DNA from 3 places in the Streptomyces sp. NPDC093097 genome. Region 1 is predicted to be linked to each of the others. Evidence: riboswitches for the same ligand, from Rfam matches in the RefSeq annotation. Region 1 holds a riboswitch; each other region holds the start of a gene.
What was found. A riboswitch is a leader RNA that binds a small molecule or an ion and turns the genes downstream of it on or off. The one in region 1 is predicted to bind cobalamin.
Positions count from the first base shown of each region.

Region 2: linked by a shared signal. The riboswitch ahead of ACIQE0_RS16415 (ribonucleoside-diphosphate reductase subunit alpha) and the one ahead of ACIQE0_RS18770 (cobalamin biosynthesis protein) in region 1 are both predicted to bind cobalamin.
Region 3: linked by a shared signal. The riboswitch ahead of ACIQE0_RS05560 (prenyltransferase/squalene oxidase repeat-containing protein) and the one ahead of ACIQE0_RS18770 (cobalamin biosynthesis protein) in region 1 are both predicted to bind cobalamin.

Region 1 is NZ_JBIVOW010000010.1:47,854-52,864, reverse strand. Features, by position in the region: gene ACIQE0_RS18775 (cobyric acid synthase) at 1-1,170, opposite strand, end outside; gene ACIQE0_RS18770 (cobalamin biosynthesis protein) at 1,167-2,138, opposite strand; cobalamin riboswitch at 2,268-2,404, opposite strand; gene ACIQE0_RS18765 (hypothetical protein) at 2,603-2,833, opposite strand; gene ACIQE0_RS18760 (anion permease) at 2,867-4,156, opposite strand; gene ACIQE0_RS18755 (GH25 family lysozyme) at 4,295-5,011, opposite strand, start outside.
Region 2 is NZ_JBIVOW010000008.1:152,908-157,918, reverse strand. Features, by position in the region: gene mctP (monocarboxylate uptake permease MctP) at 1-1,282, shown strand, start outside; gene ACIQE0_RS16420 (GNAT family N-acetyltransferase) at 1,583-2,110, shown strand; cobalamin riboswitch at 2,213-2,363, shown strand; gene ACIQE0_RS16415 (ribonucleoside-diphosphate reductase subunit alpha) at 2,527-4,932, shown strand; gene ACIQE0_RS16410 (ribonucleotide-diphosphate reductase subunit beta) at 4,932-5,011, shown strand, end outside.
Region 3 is NZ_JBIVOW010000003.1:23,518-28,528, reverse strand. Features, by position in the region: gene ACIQE0_RS05565 (SCO2322 family protein) at 1-294, opposite strand, end outside; gene ACIQE0_RS05560 (prenyltransferase/squalene oxidase repeat-containing protein) at 291-1,610, opposite strand; cobalamin riboswitch at 1,795-1,935, opposite strand; gene ACIQE0_RS05555 (MBL fold metallo-hydrolase) at 2,087-3,139, opposite strand; gene ACIQE0_RS05550 (aldehyde dehydrogenase) at 3,419-4,870, shown strand; gene ACIQE0_RS05545 (ferredoxin) at 4,870-5,011, shown strand, end outside.

The sequences.
Region 1 (5,011 bases):
CCGTACGGGCAGCAGCCCCAGCCCGTCCACCGCGCCCGCGCGCGACTCGACCTCGTCCTCGATGTGTTCGCCCAGCATCTGGTAACCGCCGCAGATGCCCAGCACCGGCCTGCCCTCGGCGGCCCGCCGGGCCACCGCGTCGGCCAGCCCGCGCTCGCGCAGCCACTCCAGGGCCCGGACCGTGCCGCGGGTCCCCGGCAGCACCACCAGGTCCGCGTCGGCCAGCTCCTCCGGCCGGTCCACGAACCGCACCACCACGCCCGGTTCGGCGGCCAGCGCGTCCACGTCGGTGAAGTTGGACATCAGCGGGACGGCGCAGACCGCGACCCGCAGGATGTCCTCACCCGCGGGCGGCGCCACCACCGACTCCCGTACGGCCCCGCGCAGCGAGACCCTCCCCCAAACTCTCGACTTCGTTCGAGCAGGGGGGACCCCCATTCCGTCCTCCTCGTCGATGCCGAGCCCGTGCGCGAACGGCAGCACGCCGTAGGTGCGCCGCCCGGTGAGCGAGCGCAGCATCTCCAACCCCGGCTCCAGCAGCGTCACGTCGCCGCGGAACTTGTTGACGAGGTAGCCGGCGATCAGCGCCTGGTCCTCCTTCGCCAGCAGCGCGGTGGTCCCGAAGAACGACGCGAAGACCCCGCCACGGTCGATGTCGCCGACCACCACCACGGGTATCCGTGCCGCCCGGGCCAGGCCCATGTTGACCAGGTCGGTCCGCCGCAGGTTGATCTCCGCGGGGCTGCCCGCGCCCTCGCAGATCACCGCGTCGTGGGTGCGCCGCAGCTCCGCCAGGCAGTCGGTCACGGTCCCGAGCAACTGCTCCTGCCGGCCGGCGTGGTAGCCACGCGCACTCAACTCGCCCACCGGCTTCCCCAGCAGCACCACCTGGCTGCTGCGGTCGCTGCCCGGCTTGAGCAGCACCGGGTTCATCAGCGCGGTCGGCTCCACCCGGGCCGCGGCCGCCTGCATCGCCTGCGCCCGGCCGATCTCCGCGCCCTCGCGGGTCACGAACGAGTTCAGCGACATGTTCTGCGCCTTGAACGGCGCGACCTTCACGCCCTGCCGCACCAGCCAGCGGCAGATCCCGGCCGTCACCACGCTCTTGCCGGCGTCGGACGTCGTCCCGGCCACCAGCAGCCCACCGGCCGTCTTCCCGCGCCCGTTCACCGCGCGCCCCTCCCGCTCAGTTTCCCGCGCCGCACGGCGTCCGCCGCCAGCCGTCCCGCAACCGTGACGCCCAGCGCCAGCGCGCTCACCCGCCGGGAGAGCCGCACCGCCCGTTCGACATCGGACACCTTCGGGGGCCGCGCCCCACCGTTGAGCACCGGCCGGTGCTCCACCCGCCCGCCGTACGCCAGGGTGCCGCCCAGCCGGATGCCCAGCGCACCGGCGAACGAGGCTTCCACCGGGCCCGCGTTGGGGCTCGGGTGCGCGCCGCCGTCCGCCCGCCAGGCCCGCAGCGCACCGCGCCGGTCCGGGCCCGCCAGGACCGTCAGCGCGGCGGTCAGCCGGGAGCCGGGCCAGCCGGCGACGTCGTCGAGGCGGGCCGCGGCCCAGCCGAACCGCCGGTAGCGCGGCGACTTGTGACCGACCATCGCGTCCAGGGTGTTCACCGCGCGGAACGCCACCAGTCCGGGCACCCCGCCCAGCGCGCCCCACACCAGGGCGCCGACCACCGCGTCCGAGGTGTTCTCGGCGACCGACTCCACCACCGCGCGGGCCATCTGCGGGCCGTCCAGCGCCTGCGGATCGCGCCCGCACAGATGCGGCAGCCGCTCCCGCGCCACCTCCAGATCACCGGCGGCCAGCGCACCACCCACGGCCCGCGCCTCCCGGCCGAGCGAGGTGCCGCCCAGGACCGCCCACACCGTGGCCGCGGTCAACGCGGTCCGGGCGCCAGGGCGGTGCCGCACGGCACGCTCCAGCAGCGCGGCGCCGGCGGCCGCGCCGCCCGCGCACAGCACCGCGTGGGCCGCGCCGTGGCCGCGGTGGTCGCGCCACAGCCGGCGTTCGACGGCGGCCGCGGCCCGGCCGAACGCGGCCACCGGATGGCCGCGCCGCGGATCCGCCGCGATCAGATCACCGAGGAAGCCCAGGACCGCGCCGCACGCGTATCCCGCGTGTTCGCCGCGCACCGGATCAGGCCGCCGTCAGGCACCGAAGGGGCCCGTGGGCAACGGGCAGAGAGGCTCTCGATGGGCAGCCGGGCATGGCGGTATGTCCTCACTCAGGGTCCGCGCCCTGGCTCGACGTGACGGCGACCAGAGTCTCCTGGCTCCCGGATCGGCGCTTCCCCCGGCCTTCCCGCCCGTACGGAAACGTACGGACCGTGGCCCTCGTCGGAGGAGCGCTCCCCGGTGACAGTGGCGGGACCGCGCCGGATTCGCACCGGACTTCCTCTGCTGTCGCCGATTGGCCCCGGCAGTCCACCACGCCCCGCGACGCCCGTCAACTCGCCCTTGACCTGCGACGCAGCGCCACCGCGGGACCTGTGGCCAAGACCACAGAGGGGCCCCGGCGCACGAACGGGGCGCCCGGCGCCGCGGCTGCTGCCGCGCCCTCCGGACGCCCCGTCCCGCCGGCTTCGCCGGCGTCGTTCTCAGGCGGCGACGATCAGATAGATCCCGTACGCCACCGCCGCCGCGCAGAGCGCGAAGGCCACCAGCGCCCCGGCCCGCGCGCCCGCGCCCGGTGCGGTCGAGGCCCCGCCGTCCGCGGCCGGCTTGCGGGAGGTGCCCACGATGCCGACGGTGAACAGGCCCACGAGCCCCACCGTCACCGCGAGGGTGACGCCGAAGACCTCGCCGAGAGCTGCCCAGTCGATGTGCATTGCGTTGTCCTTAAGGTCGGTGCGGCCGGGCCGTCAGGAGGAGGCCGTCGCGGGCTGGGCGGGGGAGTCGGCCGGGCCGTGCTGGGTGGGGATGACGGCCGCGGTGGCCTGGGCGGGCACGGTGGCCGCGGCCGCCTCGGTGGCCGCCGGGGCGAGGGGACCCGCCGGGGGCGGGGCGACGGTCTGGAGCGCGGCGGTGACGACACCGGCCGGCTCCGCCGGACCCTCGTTGACGTTGGTGTGGTCGATCGGCTTGCGCCGGGAGGCGACCCAGATGCCGCCGCAGACCGCCAGCGCCAGGCCGGCGGTGGCCGCCACGCCCCAGGTGCCCTGGTCGACGAGGAGCGCGGCCCCCGCGGAGACCAGCGCCGCGGCCGGCAGCGTCAGGAACCACGCCACGACCATCCGGCCGGCCGTGGCCCAGCGCACCACGCCGCCCTTGCGGCCGAGCCCGGAGCCCATCACGGCGCCGGAGCAGACCTGGGTGGTGGAGAGCGCGAAGCCGAGGTGGGAGGAGGCCAGGATGGTGGCCGCGGCGCTGGTCTGGGCGGCGAAGCCCTGCGGCGGCTGGATGTCGGTGATGCCCTTGCCCATGGTGCGGATGATCCGCCAGCCGCCCAGGTAGGTACCGAGCGCGATGGCCAGGCCCGCGGAGGCGATCACCCACATCGGCGGGTCGGCATGCGGGGCGACGACGCCGCCGGTGATCAGCGCGAGGGTGATCACACCCATCGTCTTCTGCGCGTCGTTGGTGCCGTGGGCCAGCGAGACCAGCGCGGCCGAGGCGATCTGGCCGGCGCGGTAGCCCTTGGCGGTGTCGGCCTCGTCGCGGCCGCGGGCCAGCCGGTAGGTGAGCCGGGTCGCCGCCATCGAGGCGAGACCCGCGACGAACGGCGCGGCCACCGCCGGGATCAGGACCTTCATCACGACGGCCTCGCCGTGCACCCCGCCGGTGCCGACGGACACCAGGGTCGCGCCGATGAGACCACCGAAGAGGGCGTGCGAGGAACTGGAGGGGAGGCCGGCGAGCCAGGTCACGAGGTTCCAGACGATGGCGCCGACCAGGCCGGCGAAGATCACTTCTGGTCTGATGCCGGCGCTCTCGTCGATGATGCCGCCGGAGATGGTCTTGGCCACCTCAACGGACAGGAACGCCCCGACGAGGTTGAGTACCGCCGACATCGCCACCGCGGTCTTGGGCCGCAGGGCCCCGGTGGAGATGGTGGTGGCCATCGCGTTGGCCGTGTCGTGGAAGCCGTTCGTAAAGTCGAACACCAAGGCCGTGACGATCACGATCCCGATGAGAAGCGTGATGTGTTCCATTCACCCAGGCAATCCGTTCGATGGTCAGTGTCGTCGGGACCGTACGGACGACGGGTGAACGGAAGATGAACTGGGCCGGGCGCCACGGTGACACCCCCGCAGTGTTCACGCGGAGGCGTCTCAGCCGCCACACCCGTCTCATCCGTTGGCAAACCTCCTGAGCTGGGCCAGGGTCCCGTTCCAGCGGTCCTGGTCACCCGGCAGCGGGCCGTGCGCGGCGTACTGCCGGATGCTCAGGACCGACCAGCCCGCGGGCAGCCGCGCCGCCCCCGAATAGTCCGCCAGCCACAGCGGATGGGTCGCGCCGAAGGCCCGGCTGCCGCCCGTGCAGAGCTCCCACCAGCGGGCCGTGGTGTAGATCACCGGCCGCCGGCCCGTGCTGCGCCGCACCTCGTCGCTGAACGCCCGTATCCAGCGCACCAGCGCCGCGCGGCTCAGCCCGAAGCACGGCTGCCGGGTGTTGTACGGGTTGTGCTCGAGGTCGAGGGCGGGCGGCAGCGTCCAGCCGTCCCGCTTCCAGTGGCCGCCGTGCTGGAGGAAGTAGCGGGCCTGCCGGGTGCCCGACGAGGAGTTGGGCACCGCGAAGTGGTAGGCGCCGTGCAGCAGTCCGGCCGCCCGGGAGCCGCGGTACTGCACGGAGAAGGAGGGGTTGCGGTAGCGGTCCGACTCGGTGGCCTTGACGTAGACGAACCGGGCGCCCTTCGCGCGGGCCGCGCGCCAGTCGATGTGCTTCTGGTACGAGGAGACGTCGTGCCCCAACGGCCGGCCGCCCGCGGCGGCCCAGGCGGAGTGTTCGGCGAGTGCGGTGCCGGCCAGCGACGCCACCGCTATCGCGGTCGCCAGCCTGGTCCGGGG
Region 2 (5,011 bases), on a different contig from region 1:
CGTCCGCGGACGCTTCGGCTCCAAGGGCCTGTCGCTGGCCGTGGCACTGACCGGCCTGCTCGCCACGATGCCCTACATCGCGCTCCAACTCGTCGGCATCCAGGCCGTCCTGGACGTCATGGGGGTCGGCGGCGGGGAGCACGCCAACTGGTTCGTCAAGGACCTCCCGCTGCTGATCGCGTTCGCCGTGCTGGCCGCGTACACCTACTCCTCGGGCCTGCGGGCGCCCGCGCTGATCGCGTTCGTCAAGGACGGGCTGATCTACCTCGTCATCGCGGTGGCGATCATCTACATCCCGATCAAGCTGGGCGGCTTCGACGAGATCTTCCACGCGGCCGGCAAGGCCCTCGCCCAGCCCGGGCCCACCGGCAAGCCGCGCGGTGAACTGGCCAGCGGCCCCAACGCCCAGTGGGCGTACGCCACTCTGGCACTCGGCTCGGCGCTGGCGCTGTTCATGTACCCGCACTCGATCACCGCGACGCTCTCCTCGCGCAGCCGCAACGTCATCCGCCGCAACACCACCATCCTCCCGCTCTACTCCCTGATGCTGGGCCTCCTCGCCCTGCTCGGCTTCATGGCGCTGAAGGCCGGGACGGACACCCACGGCAATGCGCAGCTGGCGATCCCGCAGCTGTTCGCGGACATGTTCCCGAGCTGGTTCGCGGGCGTGGCGTTCGCCGCGATCGGCATCGGTGCGCTGGTGCCCGCCGCGATCATGTCGATCGCCGCCGCCAACCTCTTCACCCGGAACGTCTACAAGGACTTCCTGAAGCCCACCGCCACGCCCGAGCAGGAGCACAAGGTCGCCAAGCTGGTCTCCCTCCTGGTCAAGGTCGGCGCCCTGGCCTTCGTCCTGACCATGGACAAGACCGTCGCCATCAACTTCCAGCTGCTGGGCGGCATCTGGATCCTGCAGACCATGCCGGCGCTGGTCGGCGGCCTGTTCACCCGCTGGTTCCACCGCTGGGCGCTGCTGGCCGGCTGGGCGGTCGGCATGGTCTACGGCACCCTCGCCGCGTACGGCGTCGCCAGCCCGACGCAGAAGCACTTCGGCGGCTCCAGCGCGGAGATCCCCGGCATCGGCCAGATCGGCTACATCGGCTTCACCGCCTTCGTCCTGAACGTGTTGGTGACGGTCGTGCTGACGCTCGTCCTGAAGGCCCTCAAGGCCCCTGACGGCGCCGACGAGACCGTCCCCGACGACTACACCGCCGACCGCGGCGACAAGGGCGTCACGCCCGACCTGCCGCCGGCCCCGGCGGAGGCACCGGCCGGGCACTGACCCCGAACACCCCTCACTGGTCGCCGCGCATCCCCGGACGCGCGGCGGCCCGCCGGTCTACGTCAGCTCCAGCCACCCGCCCTCTTCCTCGCGGGCATGTATCCGGGCGGTCTCCTCGAAGTGTTCGGGGGACATGCGGGGCGGCCGGTCGGTGGGCGGGGCCATGGAACTTCCTCCTTCCGCGCTCGGGTTGGAGTGGGACGACAGCTGCTTCCGACCATAGCGGCGGGCACTGACAGTCACCGGCACACGTCCAACGCCCCGCCTCCGCATCTCGGTTGGCGCCGCCACACTGGTCTCATGAACATCACGATCAGGCCCATACGCCAGGCGGAGTTCGAGACGGTCGGGGAGCTGGTGGTGGAGGTGTACCTGGCCGACGGCCTGCTGACCGGGGCGGACGATCCGTATGCGGCGGTGCTGCGGGACGTGGCGCACCGGGTGGCGCACGCCGAGGTGCTGGTGGCCGTGGACGGACAGGGCGGGGCAGACGGGACGGACAGGTCGGACGGGACGGTGCTCGGGGCGGTGACGTTCGCCGCATACGGGAGTCCGTACGCGGATCTGGCCGGGCCCGGGGAGGGCGAGTTCCGGATGCTGGCGGTGCGGAGCGAGGGGCGCGGGCGCGGCGTCGGTGAGGCGCTGGTGCGGGCCTGCCTGGCGCGGGCGCGGACGCTGGGGCTGCGCGGGATGGTGCTGTCGAGCCAGCGGCACCTGCTGCCGGCGCACCGGCTCTACCACCGGCTGGGGTTCGTACGGGCGGCCGAGCGGGACTGGAACCCGGTCCCGGAGGTGCGGCTGTGGGCGTTCGCCCAAGAGCTGGCCTGAGGCGTTTTCCGGCGGTGGACGGGCGGTGCGGCGGTTGGTGCGCCCGTAGGAACGGCATGAGCTACGACACAAGATGTGGGGGTGCATGCTGGGAGCAACACAAGATGTATGCTCTTCCTCGCTGTCGCCCGCAGGGGAATCCGGTGCGAATCCGGAACTGTCCCGCAACGGTATGAGAGCGCAGGATACGGCCCGTTTCATGGGGAATCCGCGCTCCCGAGTCCGAAGACCTGCCGATGGTACGTCCGCACCGCCATCGGTGCGGCGTCGAGACGTCCGGGCCCCGAGGGATGGGTCGGTGGACGGAGCGCGGCCGGCCCGCGCACCCCGGTTCACCGCGGGGTGCCCCCTTGCCTGCCCGCGCGCCGTTGCAGCCGCCGCCCTCCCGGCCCCCGCCGAGTGAGGGAGAGCATCAGGTGACCATCGCGCCAACGGAGCCCGCGTCAGACGCCGAGGTCGTGCAGCCCGTGGTGGCCGCGCCTCCCGCGGCCGAGGACGGGCCGGGCGTCGCCCTGCTGCGCACGCTGACCGAGCTGACCGCGGACCTGACCGCGACCGACCCGGGCAAGGTGGCCGCCGCCGCGCTGCGCGGCCGGCACCCCGGCTCCGACGCGGCCGAACTGCGGTCCCTGGCGACCGAGGCCGCGGCCGGGCTGATCGCCGACGAGCCGCAGTACTCCAAGCTCGCCGCGCGCCTGCTCACCCTGGCCATCGCCGAGGAGGCCGCCGGCCAGGGCGCCTCGTCCTTCTCCGCCTCGATCGCGGTCGGCCACCGGGAGGGCCTGATCGCGGACGCCACCGCGGAGTTCGTCACCACGCACACCGCGCGGCTGGACGCACTGGTGGACGCGGCGCTGGACGAGAGCGCCGACGACCGCTTCGGGTACTTCGGCCTGCGCACCCTGCACTCGCGCTACCTGCTGCGGCACCCCATCACCCGCAAGGTGATCGAGACGCCCCAGCACTTCCTGCTGCGGGTGGCCTGCGGTCTGGCCGAGGACGGCTCCGCGCGGGCGCTGGCGGACGTCGCCGAGCTGTACCGGATGACCAGCACGCTCTCCTACCTGCCGTCCTCCCCCACGCTGTTCAACTCCGGCACCCGCCACCCGCAGATGTCCTCCTGCTACCTGCTGGACTCCCCGCTGGACGAGCTGGACTCGATCTACGACCGCTACCACCAGGTGGCCCGGCTCTCCAAGCACGCCGGCGGGATCGGGCTGTCGTACTCCCGGATCCGCGCCCGCGGTTCGCTGATCCGCGGCACCAACGGGCACTCCAACGGCATCGTGCCGTTCCTGCGCACCCTGGACGCGTCGGTGGCGGCGGTCAACCAGGGCGGCCGGCGCAAGGGCGCGGCCTGCGTCTACCTGGAGAGCTGGCACGCGGACATCGAGGAATTCCTGGAGCTGCGGGACAACACCGGCGAGGAGGCCCGCCGGACCCACAACCTCAACATCGCGCACTGGATCCCGGACGAGTTCATGCGCCGGGTGGAGGCGGACGCCGACTGGTCGCTGTTCTCCCCGTCGGACGTGCCCGAGCTGGTCGACCTGTGGGGCGCGGAGTTCGACACCGCCTACCGGGCGGCGGAGGCCGCGGGCAAGGCCCTCAAGCAGGTGCCGGCCCGGCTGCTGTACTCCCGGATGATGCGCACCCTGGCGCAGACCGGCAACGGCTGGATGACGTTCAAGGACGCCGCCAACCGCACCGCCAACCAGACCGCCGAGCCCGGCCGGGTCGTGCACTCCTCCAACCTGTGCACGGAGATCCTGGAGGTCACCGACGACGGCGAGACCGCGGTCTGCAACCTGGGGTCGGTCAACCTCGCCGCGCACCTGGGCGCGGACGGCGAGATGGACTGGGAGCGGCTGGACGCCACCGTCCGCACCGCCGTGACCTTCCTCGACCGGGTCGTGGACATCAACTTCTACCCGACCGAGCAGGCCGCCGCCTCCAACTCCCGCTGGCGGCCGGTCGGTCTGGGCCTGATGGGCCTCCAGGACGTCTTCTTCCGGCTGCGGCTGCCGTTCGACTCGGCGCAGGCGCGGGAGCTGTCGACCCGTATCTCCGAGCGGATCATGCTGGCCGCCTACGAGGCGTCCGCCGACCTCGCCGAGCGGCACGGCCCGCACGCGAACTGGTCCGCGACCCGTACGGCGCGCGGTGTGCTGCACCCGGACCACTACCCCAACGCCGAGCCCCGCTGGGCGGACCGCTGGGCGGCGCTGCGCACCCGGATCGCCGCGACCGGGATGCGCAACTCCCTGCTGCTGGCCATCGCGCCGACCGCCACCATCGCCTCGATCGCCGGTGTCTACGAGTGCATCGAGCCGCAGGTCTCCAACCTCTTCAAGCGCGAGACGCTCTCGGGTGAGTTCCTCCAGGTCAACACGTATCTGATCGAGGAGCTCAAGGAGCTGGGCCTGTGGGACGCGCGGACCCGCGACGCGCTCCGCGAGGCCAACGGCTCGATCCAGGAGCTGTCCTGGATCCCCGCCGACGTCCGCAACCGCTACCGCACCGCCTGGGAGATCCCCCAGCGCGCCCTGATCGACATGGCCGCGGACCGCACGCCCTACCTGGACCAGAGCCAGTCGCTCAACCTCTTCATGGCGTCGCCGACCATCGGCAAGCTCAGCTCGATGTACGCCTACGCCTGGAAGCGCGGCATCAAGACCACGTACTACCTGCGCTCGCGGCCGGCGACCCGGATCGCCCAGTCGGCCCGCGCCGCGTCCGTCCCCGCCCAACTGCCGGTGACCGACCCCGAGGCGGTCGCCTGCTCCCTGGAGAACCCCGAGTCCTGCGAGGCATGCCAGTAATGACCCCCCACCCGTCACCCGACCACCTCCCCTCATCGACGGCACTGCGCGCCGACGGAACCTCCGCCGAAAAGCGCAC
Region 3 (5,011 bases), on a different contig from region 1:
GCCGAAGTCCGGGGCGGTGCGCGGGGTGGCGGCCTTGGCGGAGTCCGCGCTCACCGTGAAGCGGAAACCCACCACGGCGCCGTCGGCCGGCCGTGCGGTGCCGGGTCCCTCCGTGGCGTACGCCCACGCGCCGGCCTTGCCGCCGGCCGCGGCCGGCCCGCCGTCCCAGAACGACCAGTACCGGTACTCCTGCGCCTGCGCGGGCCCGGCCCCGAGGCCGGCCACCGCGCCCGCCAGCACCAGCGCCCCGACGGCCCGCCGCAGCCCGCGGCGCCCCGTGCGGTTCCGCCTCACAGCGCGGTCTTGCTCTTGTTGCGGCCGCTGATCAGGAAGCCGGCGCCGGCGCCGATGGCCAGCCCGATGCCGATCACCCACCACACGCCGATGCCGCCGTCGGCGCCGCTGTCCCGGGCGTCCTTCTCGGCGGCCGACGACGGCGCGCCGCTGCCGGCCGGCTTGGGCCCGGTGGCGTCGAGCGCGGCCACCAGGTCGGTGCCGCCGAAGGCGCGCGGGTCGGCGCCGGTGGCATGCGCGGCGAAGATCAGCTGGGCGTAGGCCGCCGGGCCGCCCTGCTTCGCCCAGTCCGCGGCGTTCTTCTCCAGCCACGCCAGCGGCTTCTGCGCGGCCGCACCGTGCGAACCGGCCGCCAGCGCGACCACCGCATCGGCGGTGTTGCCGACGTCCGGCTGGTCCTCGGCACCGGGCATCGCGGACTTCAGATGCTGCCCGCCGGCGTCCAGCTGCCCGACCAGCCAGCCGGCGCCGGCGTCCGCGACGGCGTTCCGGTCGTCCGCGCCGTCCTCGCCCTTCTCGCAGCTCAGCGGCTTGATCGCGCGGTCCGCCGACTTCCCGGCGGGCGCCACGACGAAGCCCTTGCCCAGCGCGCCGGTGACCGCGGCGGCGGTCGCGTCGGCGTTCGCCGCGGCGTTCTTCAGCTGGAAGGTGAACGCCCCGCGCTCGCCCTCCTTCGCCTCGCACCCCAGCCGGAACCCCAGCAACGCGTCGTACGGCGACTTGCCGCCCTGCGCCGTCACCGACTCCGGCTTCTCGCCCGCCGCGGCGAGCGCGCCGATCACCACGGCCGTGGAGTTGGCGTCACTGACCTCGCCGCCCTGGCCGCCGGGCATCGAGCTCCAGCCGCCGTCCTTGTGCTGCACGGACGTAAGCCACCGCACGGCCTTCTGCACGGCCTCGCCGTGCCCGCCGACCGCGGCCAGCGCCTGCACCGCGGCGGCGGTCTGGTTGGTGTCCCGCAGGGTGCCGGCCTCGCACGCCGTGCCCGGATCGGCCCGGTACGCCGTAAACGCCCCGTCGGCGCACTGCTGCCCCGCCAGCCAGTCCACGGCGGACGCCGCCGGCCGCACCCCCACCGTGTGCTGCGCCAGCAGCGCCGTCGACTGCCGCCACACGCCGTCGTACTGCGGGTCCTTGCTGCCGTACAGCCCCTTGGGGAGCTGCTTTCCGGTCGCCGGGCCGGCGGCGTACGCGGCGGGCGCTGCGGCGGTGGCCAGCACGGCGGCACTCGCCATGGCGGCCAGCGCCGTGGCGGCGCGGCGCGGCCGGGGTGCGGCGGCGGGGTGCGGCTGCGGGGCGGGTGCCTGGGGGGCCATGCGGGCCATCGGATGGGTGCCTCTCGGGTCGGTCGGAGTCGCGGCGGCTACGAAGCCGAGCCGCGCTCGGGCGACCGTCCGCGCAGCACCTCGGGGGTGCTGTGCGGTGGCACCGGGCTCAGCTCCGTATACCTCGACGGTGCCGCGCACCGGCCGTCCGCGGGGGCGGCGGGTCCGGTGGCGGGAGCCTTGGTCGTGCCCCCTCGGGTGCTCCGGCTCATGCGGTCGCGTCGTCGCGCGGCCGCACTCACGGTTGCGGGTCAGCGCCGGATTTCCACCGGCTTCCCCCGATCGGGTACGGATGAAGTTGTCCCGCACACCTTAACGCTCCGCCTGCCGCCACCGGACGGCGTCGGGGGAACCCACCGGCCGACCAAGATCCCTTGACTGGGGCGGGTGCCGGAGGCATGGGCTGTCGGCGCCGGGAGGGGCCGGCGCGGCCTCGGCCTCCCTGCGGAGGTCCGGCGGAATACCCCCTAAACCGCCACGTAACGCACCGGGTCCGCCCCCGCCACCGGCTCCGCATGGCCCCGTTTGACCAGGTGGCGGAGGTGGGCCTCGGCCTCGGAGACGGCGATGGTGCGGGAGGCGTGCGGAATCTGCTCCCAGGGGCGGTTCCACTGCATGGACGTGGCGAGCTGCCAGGCGGTGAGCGGTTCGTGGAGCAGCGCGCGGAGGTCGGCAAGGCGCTCCTCGTGGTGGGCGAGCAGCTCCCGGACGCGGGCGGCCGCGTCCGGGAAGGCGTACTGGTGCGCCGGCAGCACCTCCGCCGGCGCGAGGCGGGCGATGCGCGCGAGGGAGTCGAGGTAGTCGCCGAGCGGGTCGCCCCGGTCGAGCAGGTCGGGCGCCTCCTCGTCGGGGTCCTCGTAGAGCCCGATGTGCGGGGTGATGCCGGGGAGGAGGTGGTCCCCGGAGAAGAGCCGGCCGAAGCCCGGGCGGCCGTCGGCGACGGGGTGGGTCTCCTCCAGGTGGAGGCAGACGTGCCCGGGGGTGTGGCCCGGTGTCCAGATCGCGCGGATCCGGCGGCCGGGGAGGTCCAGGAGCTCGCCGGGGGCGATGTCCCGGTCGGGCAGCGCGGGTTGCCGCCCGGCCGAGGTCCGTCCGCGCCGGGCGGCCCGTAAGGGGGCGAGGTGCTGCTCCGGCGCCCCGGCCGCGGTGAGCTTGGCGACGAGGTAGTCGAGCCACTGGCCCGGTACCGCCTCGCGGGTGCGCCGGACCAGCGCGGTGTCCGCGGCGTGCAGGGCGATCCAGGCGCCGGAGGTCTCCCGCACCGTCGCGGAGAGGCCGTGGTGGTCGGGATGGTGGTGGGTGATCACCACGCCGTGGATGTCGGCGGGGGCGAAGCCGCAGGCGGTGATGCCGGCGGTGAGGGTGTCCCAGGAGTCCGGGTCGTCCCAGCCGGTGTCGATGAGCACCGGACCGCGGTCGGTCTCCAGGAGGTGGACGAGGGTGTGGCCGAGGGGGTTGTCCGGTATCGGGACGGCGATGCTCCACACCCCGCCCCGGTGGTCGATCACCTGCGGTGCCATCGGTCCCGCCCCCTCCCGCGCCGTCGTCGGCTCAACTGTAGGGGAATGCGCGGAAACGAGAACCTGTTTCACGCGGGCCCCAACCCTTCTTGGTGCGTGCGGAGTTGGGATTATCGGCCGCGCAGCGGATTTCGTGGCGCGGTGGCGCGGGTCCCGCGGCAAGGGGCCGTGGACTCCGCGGCGGCGAACTGGTATCAGTTCTGGAAAGCGACTTCTGATGAAGCGTCAGAAATGCTTCCGGACGTCGGAGACCGTCGAGACCGTCGGGAGGCGGCAGCGATGAGCGACCTCGTCGAGTACGGAAAGCTCTATATAGGCGGTGAGTTGGTCGACCCGGCCGGCCCGGACACCATCGAGGTCGTCTCGCCGCACACCGAACGGGTCATCGGCCGGGTGCCGCACGCCGCGCGGGCCGACGTCGACCGGGCGGTGGCGGCGGCCCGCGCGTCCTTCGAGGCCGGGGTGTGGGCGAACGCGCCGCTGGCGGAGCGGATCGCCGTGGTGGGCCGGATCAAGGACGCGTTCGCGGTGCGCAGCGAGGAGTTCGCGCGGGTCATCGGCGCGCAGAACGGGACGCCGGTCACCGCGGGCGTCATGGTGCAGTCGCTGGCCGCGATGCTGGTCTGGGACGCGGCGCTCACGGTGGCGCGGGAGTTCGTGTTCGAGGAGCGGCGGGCCGGGGTGCTGGGGCCGCTGCTGGTGCGCCGGGAGCCGGTGGGTGTGGTCGCGGCCGTGGTGCCGTGGAACGTCCCGCAGTTCACCGCGGCCGCCAAGCTCGCGCCGGCGCTGCTGGCCGGGTGCTCGGTGGTGCTGAAGGTCTCGCCGGAGACGCCGTTGGACGCGTATCTGCTCGCCGAGATCGCCTCGGAGGCGGGGCTGCCGGAGGGGGTGCTGTCGATCCTGCCGGCCGACCGGGAGGTGAGCGAGTACCTGGTCGGGCACCCGGACGTGGACAAGGTGTCGTTCACCGGGTCGGTGGCGGCGGGGAAGCGGGTGATGGAGGTCGCGGCCCGCAACCTCACACGCGTCACGCTGGAGTTGGGCGGCAAGTCCGCCGCGGTGATCCTCCCGGACGCGGATCTGGACGCGGCGGTCGCCGGGATCACGCCGTTCGCCTGGATGATCAACGGGCAGGCGTGCGTGGCGCAGACCCGGATCCTGGCTCCGCGCAGCCGCTACGACGAGATCGCCGAGCGGTTCGCGGCGGCGGCGGGGGCGCTGACCGTCGGCGACCCGCTGGACCCGGCCACCGAGATCGGCCCGCTGGTCGCCCGGCGTCAGCAGCAACGGTCCCTGGACTACATCGCGTTGGGGCAGAAGGAGGGCGCCGCGCTGCTGGCCGGCGGCGGGCGGCCGGCGGGGCAGCCGACGGGGTGGTACGTCGAGCCCACGCTCTTCGGCGAGGTCGACAACGGGATGCGGATCGCCCGTGAGGAGATCTTCGGTCCGGTGATCTGCCTGCTGCCGTACGGGGACGAGGAGGAGGCGGTGCGGATCGCAGGCGACTCCGAGTACGGGCTGTCCGGGTCGGTGTGGACCGCGGACACCGAGCACGGCGTCGAGATCGCCCGGCGGGTGCGGACCGGGACGTACTCGGTGAACACCTTCAGCATCGACATGCTCGGGCCGTTCGGCGGCTACAAGAACTCCGGTATCGGGCGGGAGTTCGGGCCCGAGGGATTCGGCGCCTACCTGGAGCACAAGATGATCCACCTGCCGGCGGGTGCGTGATGGCGGAGCGCTGGCGGGTGGCGGTGGACCGGCGGGTCTGCATCGGCTCGGGGCTGTGCGCCGGGACCGCGCCGGAGCGGTTCCGGCTGGACGCGGCGCGGCAGTCGCATCCCGTCGAACCGGAGACGGAGGCCGCCGAGG